Regions from separate parts of the Dickeya ananatis genome, predicted to be linked through region 2. Evidence: predicted binding sites of a transcription regulator. Region 2 holds the regulator's gene; the other holds the start of a gene.

Region 1 (5,412 bases), 1.9 Mb from region 2:
CGGATGAAGCCGACGCCCGCGAGGAAGTCGAGCGTGAACAGGCCGGATTTATGGCCGACACGCAGGCGGAGGACGACCCACAACTGCGCGCAGAACGCGAGGCAATGTTTGGCAATATCGTCGCTAACTATCAGGATGCGGTACGGCTATTGTCATCGGCCCGCTCACACCGTTACGACGGTGAAGCCACGTTGTTTGTGGCAACCCGCACCCTGCCAGTAGGGATGGACGTTGACGCTACCTGGGCACCGTATGTCGGTACACTGACGCAGTATCCGCAGTATTGTGAGCACGCGGATATTCTGTCGCCCGCATCGCTGGAAAACCTGGGGCCGTTGCTGAATAAGCTGCTACACCGGTGAGTGGGAACATGGCCGACAGCAGTCGGCCATGGAGGCTGTCGACAACCATCTTAATCGTCAGCAATGGGTCTTTCTGGCGTCAAAAACTGTGCTGAGGTGGGCGACTTCGCCGGGTGAGCCGCACGGACGCGGCGAAAGCCCGTGCCGCTCCGGACAAAAACGTCGGGAACGTTTTTGAACAGCGTTTACGCTGGCCCGAAGGGCGAGCCCCATGGATGGGGCGAGTAACCGCGTCACGGGCGGCCCGAACAGCGAAGGCGAACGCCGAAGGGACCGCGTTAGCGGCACAGTTTAGCCACCAGCCAGTGGTCAAGGAGAGGCGGCGCTGAGCCTCTCCTTGTCGTGCGTGCGATGATGTCGCAAAGGGATAACGGATGTCATCAAGCACGAAACCTCTCGCAACTCCAACATAAATCACCAATAACAAAACAACAGCGCTGTTTGTCGACAGCGTCAAGGGGCTGGGTGATGGCGGCCACAGGGGACGATAAGGGGTGTGTGGGAAACCGGGTCGTCGATGATGACACAGGCCATGCCGAACACTGCCTGCACCAGCTCGGCGGTGATGACATCGGCGGGGGCACCCTGCGCCATGACGCTGCCTGCGCGCATCACGATAAGGTGATCGGCGTAGCGGCAGGCCTGATTGAGGTCGTGCAGTACCGCCACCAGTGTGCGGTCATGCTGCTGGTTCAGTTCCCGAAACAGATCGAGCAGGTCAATCTGATGGGCGATATCCAGCCAGGTGGTCGGTTCATCCAGCAATAACAGCGGCGTTTGTTGTGCCAGCACCATCGCAATCCACACCCGTTGACGCTGGCCGCCAGACAGTTCATCGACGCTGCGTTCTGCCAGTTCGCTGACGTTGGTTGCCACCATCGCCTGTTCCACCGCCACTTGATCCGCCTCACTCCACTGGCGCAGTAGCGTTTGATGCGGGTAGCGGCCGCGCGCGACCAAATCCATCACGGTGATGTTATCCGGAACGATAGCGTGCTGTGGCAGCAGACCTAACTGCCGGGCCAGCGTTTTGGTGGGAATACGGTGGATGCTGGTACCGTCCAGTAACACGTCGCCCGCCATCGGTTTGAGCAGGCGACATAGTGCCCGCAGCAGGGTGGATTTGCCGCAGGCGTTAGGGCCGATGATGACGCTGAATTTTCCAGCCGGGATCGCCACGCTCAAATTGCGGGCGATAATGTTATTGTCGTAGCCCAGCGTTAACTGCTCGGCGTGTAAAAGCTGTGTCATCAGAATCACTCTTTACAGGCAAATTACAGGTAAATTAAGGGGCGGATTAGCGACGTGATTCACGGATCAGCAACCCTATCAGATACAACCCGCCAATGCTGACCGTCACCGAACCGACAGGCAGTTGCCGACCGGTAAACAGATGCTGAGCGACAATATCCGCCGCCAGTAGCAGCACGCTGCCCACCAGTGCGGCAGCACACAGCGGCATGGTGCTGGCGCGGGTCAGGCGGCGTGCTATCTGTGGCGCGGCCAGTGCGATAAAGGAAACCGGCCCGGCGCTGGCCGTGACAACCGCAATCAATACGATGCCGCACAGCATCAGCCACAACCGGCTAGCCTGTGCATTGACCCCTAGTGCTCTGGCGCTGTCATCGCCCATTTCCAGCAGTTGCAAGCGCCGCGCCAGCAATAGCGTCGCCAGTACAGTCAGCGGCATTAACAGTAACGCGGGAGTGGCTTTGGCCCAGGTCATACCGTTCAACGAGCCGGCTCCCCACAAGGCGGCGCTCATCACCGTTTCCAGCGCGCCGGTGATCATCAACCAGGTATTGAACGCCGACAACACGGCACTGACCGCGATCCCGACGATAATCAACCGAAAGCCGCTGATACCCTGCCGCCAGGCCAGCAGATACACCAGTAACGCGGTCGCCAGACCACCCAACATGGCACCACCAGCAATCTGGTAATAGCTGCCGTGCAGCACAATGATCGTGACCAGCGCACCGGTATAGGCACCGGTATTAAAGCCCACGACGTCCGGGCTACCTAATGGGTTACGTGTCAGTGACTGGAAAATAGCACCGCTGATACCAAGACAAGCGCCGCACAGTAACGCCATGATCGCCCGTGGCGCGCGCCATTGGGTTACCACGGTCACGGTACCGGCATCACCGTGGTGAGCTAGCGCCTGCCAAACGGTGATGGCTGACAGCGGCAGGGTGCCGAGGCTGACTGCCAGCGTCAGCAGGGCGACGCAGACCAACAGCAGCGAGAGGTTGATCCACACTGCACGCAGCGGCAACCGACCGCTAATCAAACCAGAAGCCGTGCGCAGGAACAGAGTTCGGGTAGACATAACGTGTTTCCTAAAACTTGCGCTGGCGTACCAGCCAGATCAGCACCGGCGCACCGATAAAGGCGGTGACGATAGAAACCCGTAATTCACCCGGTACCAGCAGGCGGCCGACAATATCAGCGCAGAGCAACAGTATGGGGGCGAACAGCAGGGAATAGAGCAGAATCCAGCGTTGATCCGGACCGGCCCAGCCGCGTGCGATGTGAGGGATCATCAGGCCGACAAAGCCAATCGGGCCGGTCAGCGCGGTGGCGGAGCCACACAGTAGCATCACCGACAGCATCGCCATCACGCGAATGACCCCGACATGGGTGCCGAGTGCCGTCGCGAGGTCATCCCCCATACTGAGGGTATTCAATGAACGGGCAGCCAAAAACGCCAGCGCACAGCCCAGCAGTACGATGGGAGTGACCCAGGCCACATTGCTCAGCGAACGGATATCCAGCGTACCGGCTTCCCACAGGCGTAACTGATCAAAGGCGTGGGGATTGAGCAGCGACAGTGATGAGGTAAAACCCGACAACACGGCGCTTAGCGCCACACCGGCCAGCGTCAGGCGTATGGGATTAACCCGACCGCCGCTCAGTGTACCGATGATCCACACCATCAGACTGGCTGCCAATACGCCGAGCCAGGCAAACCCCAGCCACGACGCCATACCGGTAATCCCGAACACGCTAATGCCGAGCACGATGGCGAAGCTGGCACCGGCGTTAACACCGAGGATACCAGGGTCGGCCAGCGGGTTGCGGGTCAGCGCCTGCATCACCGCCCCGGCGGCACCCAGCGCCATACCTACCAGAATACCGGCCAGTGTGCGCGGCAGCCGCGCCTGTAAAACGATGATGCTGTCCGGACCTTGCGTGTGACCCGCCAGACTCTGCCAGACGACCTCCGGCGCGATGGCGCGGGCACCCAGCATCAGGCTGGCGAGACACACCAAGGCAAGCAACAGCAGACAAGGCAGTACGCCACCGAGCCGACGCCCGGTTAACGATGACGGTGTGTACGGCAGGGGGGGAACCTGACCACCAAGAGATGAACGCATTGATAAGAACTGCTTTATTAAATAATGCATATGATTATTATTATCATTAATGTTATGGCATGACTAGGGTAACATTGAGGTTTTGGCAAAGACATTGACCTGACGCTGGGTTAGCGGCATTTACCGCGGGGTTAACCCCCACAGGATTAACTATCGCAGGATTAACGCTTCATCCCTGGCTGGGGGTGCCGTTATTTCAGGTCGCTAATGGCGGCGCTGCGGCGCGGCTGCGGCCGCATTTTCATTAAAGACAGGAATTCAACCAATACTCATGGCTAAATCTTCTTTTTTTCTCGACTTCAGCCTGCTCAGGCAGAACGCACATTTTCGCGCCATTTTTATGGCCCGCATGTTGTCGGTGTTTGCTCTTGGTATGTTGACCGTAGGCGTACCGGTGCAGATTCAGGCGATGACCGGTTCTACGTTACAGGTTGGTATGGCGGTGGCATTGGATGGCATCGGTATGTTTATCGGGCTGATGTTGGGCGGGGTACTGGCGGATCGCTTTGATCGTCGCAAACTGATTTTGTTTGCCCGAGGCACCTGCGGGATAGGGTTTGTGGCACTGAGCCTGAACGCGTTTTCCGGCTCGCCGTCATTGCTGGCGCTCTACGTGCTGGCGGCCTGGGACGGCTTTTTCGGCGCATTGGGGATGACCGCGTTGATGGCAGTGATTCCGTTATTGGTCGGTCGGGAAAATTTACCGGCGGCTGGGGCGTTGACCATGTTGACGGTGCGACTGGGGGCTATTCTGTCACCCGCGCTGGGTGGGGTGATTATTGTCGCCGGTGGCGTAGGCTGGAATTTCGCGGTTGCGGCGGCCGGTACGCTGGCAACCTTGATCCCACTGGTGCGACTGCCGACCATGAAACCGGCACCGGGCAAGCCGGAGCACCCGTTGCAGGCGCTGGCTGGTGGGGTACGTTTCGTTTGCGCGCACCCAGTGGTGGGGTGCGTGGTGTTGCTGGGGATGTTAGTGAGCGTGGTCGGTGCCATGCGGGTGCTGTTCCCGGCGCTGGCAGGTGATACGTACCACGCCGGGCCATCGGCGGTCGGGTTAATGTATTCCGCCGTACCGCTGGGTGCCATGCTGGGGGCGTTTACCAGTGGCTGGGTATCCGGTGTCGCGCGGCCGGGGCGCATTCTGCTGGGGTGTGCGACAGGGGCGTTTCTGGCGGTGGGGTCGCTGGGGCTGTTCAGCCATTTGCTGCCCGCGTTGCTGGCGTTGGTTTGTTATGGCTATTTCAACGCGATCACCTCGTTGTTGCAGTTCACCCTGATTCAGAGCCACACGCCGGATCACTTGCTGGGCCGGGTTAATAGCCTCGGTACCGCGCAGGATGTCACCGGCGATTCCGTTGGCGCGCTGATTCTGGGGCTGATGGGCAAACTCCTGGTGCCTGCGACCAGCATTCTGGCGTTCGGCGCGGCGGCGACTGCGCTGGGGGCACTGATAACATTGCTGGTACGTCCACTGCGACAATGCCGTTTTGGCGAACCGCTGGAAACACAGACCGAAGAGGAAACCGACGACGCGTTACAGGAAGGATAACGCGTCGCCGTGTGATCAATGCTGTCGGTCAGTGAGCCGCTGGCCGACGAAAATAGTGTTCGACCTGGTTTAGCATGTTGCTGGCGCTGTAATAATCGAGCCGGAAGGTATCCGGGCC
Region 2 (5,412 bases):
CTTAATTGAGTCCTGGCCCCAGTAAACGTTGTCGCCACCGCAACGGCTGGGGTATTATGGCGCGCTCAGTATGAGGGACGGCTGTATGGCCACTTGCATCGTTAACCACATTTCATCAAAACGCGGCCTGAGTTGCTGAAAGCACCAGATAATCCCGGCGGTCAACCCCCGGAGTTCACACGCGGCGTTTTGGCCGAATTTCTTGCAGTACCATTAGTTATGGCAAAAGAACAAACGGATCGCACCACGCTGGATCTGTTCGCGAATGAGCGTCGGCCTGGGCGGCCGAAAACCAATCCGCTCTCGCGTGACGAACAGTTACGGATCAACAAGCGCAACCAGTTGCGGCGTGACAAAGTGCGGGGGCTTCGTCGTGTCGAGCTGAAAATTAACAGTGAAGCGGTAGAAATTCTCAATGCGCTGGCTGAACAAAAAAACATCAGCCGAAGTGAACTGATAGAACAGATGCTGCTGGCACAGTTGGCAGAACAACAAGATTAATGCAACACGACTACAATACAACTACGATAGTGCTGGCGTCATCCATGACGCCTGACGTCCTCAATACATCAGAACGTTTCCCAGTTATCACTGCCTTTCTTAGCCGATGTTGCAGCGGGCAATGCTTTGGCTGACGGAGCCGCCACGGCTTTAACCGGTGCCTGACGTTCGCGTCTTGGCGACAGACCGGATGACTGTTCCTCTGAGAGACGGAAGACAGATACCGCTTCGGTCAGCACCATCGCCTGTTCTTCCAGTGAGCGGGTTGCGGCAGAGGCCTCTTGCACCAGCGCGGCATTTTGCTGAGTCACGCCATCCATTTCCGTAATCGCCTGACCGGCCTGGGCGATACCTTTACTCTGCTCATCCGATGCGGTGGCGATTTCCGACATAATATCGGTCACATTGGTTACCGCTTTCACAATCTCGCTCATGGTGCTGCCTGCGTCAGCCACCAACGAGGAACCGTTATCCACGCAACGAACCGACTCGGCAATCAGATTTTCAATCTCTTTGGCCGCCTGCGCACTGCGTTGCGCCAGGCTTCTTACTTCACCGGCCACCACCGCGAATCCACGCCCTTGCTCACCGGCACGAGCCGCTTCAACCGCCGCGTTCAACGCCAGAATGTTGGTCTGGAAAGCGATGCCATTAATCACACTGGTAATTTCAGCAATTTTCTTCGAACTACCGGAGATTTCCGCCATGGTTTTCACGACATTGTCGACCAATTCCCCGCCCTTACTGGCCGTGGTCGAAGCCTGATGAGCCAGTTGGCTGGCGTGGCTGGCATTTTCCGCGTTCTGTTTCACGGTCGACGTCAGCTGTTCCATACTGGCAGCACTTTCTTCCAACGCCGCTGCCTGCGACTCGGTACGGGCTGCCAGGTCGTTGTTGCCGGATGCGATTTCCGACACGCCCTGATAAATGGAATCCGCACTGCTTCGAATCGTACTCACGGTGTTCGCCAGGCTAGTTTGCATATCGCGCAACAGCGGGAACAGTTTACCTACGCAGTTGTTACCAAAATCCAGAATCGGTTTGCCAAGACGGCCAGCCGCAATCACCTGGAAATGATCACGCAGATCATTGAGCGGGCGCACCAGACAGGCCACCAGATAGCGATCAGTCATAAACAGCATCAACAAACCGGCTACCAGCCCTGCCAGCAAAATATTCTGTCCGACAGCGGTAATGCTTTCTAACCGGTCACCTGCATCGACGAACATCGTTGACCCGGCTTTGTTGAAGTTGGTGAACGAGACATTGAACTGGCGACTGAAGGCGGGCACGATGTCTTTGGCATACTTGTCGTACTCATCGAATTTTTTGTCCACCGCACGCTGGAACATTGGCTCAACCCCTTGGGTAATCAGGTTGCTCCAGTCACGGGTTACCGCGTCCACCAGCTCCGGCGACATGCCGGCATGATCAATCTTTTTGAAGGCTTCCAGGTTAGATTTCAGTAGATCTAACGCAGCCTGTGATGATTTTTGCTGTTCATCTGCCTTCTGATCATCGCCACTCTGCCGATAATCAATCGCACGTGCCAGTCGGGTTACCATACGGAAATACTGGTCATTACCGGTATTAACCAAATTCATATTATTAACCAGCAAAGCACTGGTTTTAGACGTTTCGTTCATGGTTTTGAACGAGTACATGGTGTAGAGCGAGACCGCAATCCATAACACACAGAAGCTGCCAAGCACCCATAACATGGCAGTGCGAATGGCAATATTTTTTAGGAATTGCATAATTGACTCCATAAACGAGCTATTGATCGAGGAGGTAAGGCTTGTTTTGACTTATGTAATGAGAAAGTCTCTCGTTTTGTAAGAAACATTGCTGCACATTTACATTCAATAAAGCACCATGTTTCGTCATCGTCAAAACTATAAGAATATTTAGTCTTTTCTGTTTTTTAAAAAACTAATAAAAATTAGATAGTTAACCAATTACCCATAATTTCAGTTACCTGTGAGAATATCGTATTTAAAAAAAATTAAAAAAACATTAAGAAAGCGATTAAAAAAGAATCAACTAATTGTTTTTACAGCGCGACTGCAGGCAGCCACAGATACACGTTTATCCGCCAGACAGTGTCTGCTATTATTAGCAAATAGTGGGTGACTCAAGCACCATACCCTTAGGAATCAAGAGGTTATTTAATCTATGGCTCTCATAGGCATTTTTTTTGGCAGTGATACTGGTAATACGGAAAATATTGCTAAAACTATCCAGCAACAACTGGGCAGCGACGTCGCCGAACTGCACGACATTGCCAAAAGCAGCAAAGAGGATCTGGAGCGCTTTAACATCCTGCTGTTGGGTATCCCGACCTGGTATTACGGCGAAGCACAGTGTGACTGGGATGACTTCTTCCCAACACTGGAAGAGATTGATTTTTCTGGCAAACTCGTAGCCATCTTTGGTTGCGGTGATCAGGAAGATTACGCAGAGTACTTCTGTGATGCCATGGGCACCATTCGCGACATCATCGAACCACGCGGTGCAAACATCGTCGGTCACTGGCCGACCGAAGGTTACTACTTCGAAGCCTCAAAAGGCCTGGCGGATGACGATCACTTTATCGGCCTGGCTATTGATGAAGACCGCCAGCCGGAACTGACCAGCGAACGCGTCTCCAACTGGGTCAAGCAAATCAGCGAAGAGCTGAATTTGAAAGCCTTACTGGCCTGATTCACCCGTGGCCCTGACGCACCGCTGGTGCCCATGTATTCGGGGCCATATCACCATCGATAGGTAAATATCGACAGATAAATCGATGGCTAAATCGATAATGAGAGCCATAGATAGATAAAACCTATCGCAATCAGTGATACATTTTTTTAACTTTTCATCCTGACAAGGTACAATGTCATCCGCTCAGCCGGATTATGTTTAATGATAAATCCTGGCATACAATTTGTTCCTTATCGATAACTACTCTGAATACAGTACGTTAACCTGAACCATATTGTAAAAGTTCCGTAGTTTTCATTTCGATGGTGCGGTTCTATAATTGAGACACATGACCTTTTTTACGCCGACCGATGATACTAGGCTAATAGCCTCCCAGATAAAGCACGTAACAGGACTAAATCCGCATGACTGACAACAACACCGCATTAAAGAAGGCCGGCCTGAAAGTCACACTTCCACGACTGAAAATTCTGGAAGTCCTTCAGGATCCTCAATGCCACCACGTCAGCGCGGAAGACTTATACAAGAAGCTGATTGATATGGGGGAAGAGATTGGTTTGGCCACTGTCTACCGTGTGCTTAACCAGTTTGACGATGCAGGCATTGTCACCCGCCACAACTTCGAAGGTGGCAAATCCGTTTTCGAACTCACCCAACAGCACCACCATGATCATTTGATCTGTCTGGATTGCGGTCGGGTGATTGAATTCAGCGATGAGTCTATCGAAGCACGCCAGCGTGAAATCTCCGAGAAGCATGGCATCAAGCTCACCAACCACAGTTTGTATCTGTACGGCCATTGCAGTAGCGGCGACTGCCGTGAAGACGACAACGCGCACGACGAACGCTGATTGAGCCTTCTCTTTATTCTGAGCAAAAATAAAACCGCCGAGGCGGTTTTATTTTTATCTTGTACCCCACCATCAGGCGGTGATTAACCCGCCCAACTGTCACGCAAACCCACCGTCCGATTGAATACCAGATGATCAGAACGGGAATATACGCGATCCGCACAAAAATACCCTTCACGCTCAAACTGATAGGCTTTTTCGACCTCGGCATTACCCAAGCTGGCTTCGACAAAGCCCTGAGCAATACTCAGTGAATCAGGATTGATGGTGGAGAGAAAATCCTCTGCTCCGCCAGGGTTAGCCACGCTAAACAGACGGTCATACAGGCGGAACTGCGCTGGCAGCGCGTGAGCGGCAGATACCCAGTGGATCACGCCTTTCACTTTACGGCCGTCAGCCGGATCCTTGCTCAGGGTTTCCGTATCACAGCTGCAGTAAATCGTGGTGATCACACCCTGCTCGTCTTTATCAATACGTTCAGCCTTAATGACATACGCATTGCGCAGACGGACTTCTTTGCCCAGCACCAAACGTTTGTACTGCTTATTGGCTTCTTCACGGAAATCAGCGCGATCGATATACACTTCACGACTGAAGGCAACCTGTCGTGTCCCCATCTCCGGCTTATTCGGATGGTTGGGCATGCTCAGCCACTCTTCATGGCCTTCAGGCAGGTTCTCAATCACCACTTTCACCGGATCCAGTACGGCCATCGCACGTGGTGCATTCTCGTTGAGATCATCACGAATGCACGACTCGAGTGCCGCCATTTCTACGGTGTTATCCTGCTTGGTCACGCCAATGCGGCGGCAGAATTCACGAATAGAAGCAGCAGTATAGCCACGACGACGTAAACCAGAGATGGTCGGCATACGCGGATCGTTCCAGCCTTCGACGATCTTCTCACTTACCAGTTGGTTCAGTTTCCGCTTGGACATGACCGCGTATTCCAGGTTCAGGCGGGAAAACTCGTACTGACGCGGATGGGCAGGAATGCTGATGTTATCCAGCACCCAGTCATACAGGCGGCGGTTATCCTGAAACTCCAGCGTACACAGCGAGTGTGTAATACCTTCCAGCGCATCGGAAATGCAGTGGGTGAAGTCATACATCGGGTAGATGCACCACTTATTGCCGGTCTGATGATGCTCGGCGAATTTGATGCGATACAGCACCGGGTCGCGCATCACGATAAACGGTGATGCCATGTCGATTTTAGCACGCAGACAAGCAGCACCTTCGGCGAAACCGCCATTGCGCATTTTTTCAAACAGCGCCAGGTTCTCGTCAACACGGCGATCACGGTACGGGCTATTTTTGCCTGGAGAAGTCAGCGTGCCGCGATATTCACGAA

What was found. Region 2 encodes Fur, which represses iron uptake genes when iron is present. Its sites were predicted from a motif close to ATAATAATGAGAACNACTATCAA; they were not measured.
Region 1: fepD (Fe(3+)-siderophore ABC transporter permease) is a predicted target of Fur. The motif match lies at 3,773-3,795, and genes of this name have one in related genera.

What each region holds. Positions count from the first base shown of each region.
Region 1 covers NZ_CP040816.1:1,023,014-1,028,425, forward strand. Annotated here, with positions in the region: gene FGI04_RS04455 (non-ribosomal peptide synthetase) at 1-362, shown strand, start outside; gene FGI04_RS04460 (ABC transporter ATP-binding protein) at 816-1,613, opposite strand; gene fepG (iron-enterobactin ABC transporter permease) at 1,660-2,694, opposite strand; gene fepD (Fe(3+)-siderophore ABC transporter permease) at 2,705-3,772, opposite strand; gene entS (enterobactin transporter EntS) at 4,014-5,294, shown strand; gene fepB (Fe2+-enterobactin ABC transporter substrate-binding protein) at 5,323-5,412, opposite strand, start outside.
Region 2 covers NZ_CP040816.1:2,914,630-2,920,041, forward strand. Annotated here, with positions in the region: gene ybfE (LexA regulated protein) at 220-501, shown strand; gene FGI04_RS12835 (methyl-accepting chemotaxis protein) at 570-2,258, opposite strand; gene fldA (flavodoxin FldA) at 2,677-3,204, shown strand; gene fur (ferric iron uptake transcriptional regulator) at 3,612-4,058, shown strand; gene glnS (glutamine--tRNA ligase) at 4,142-5,412, opposite strand, start outside.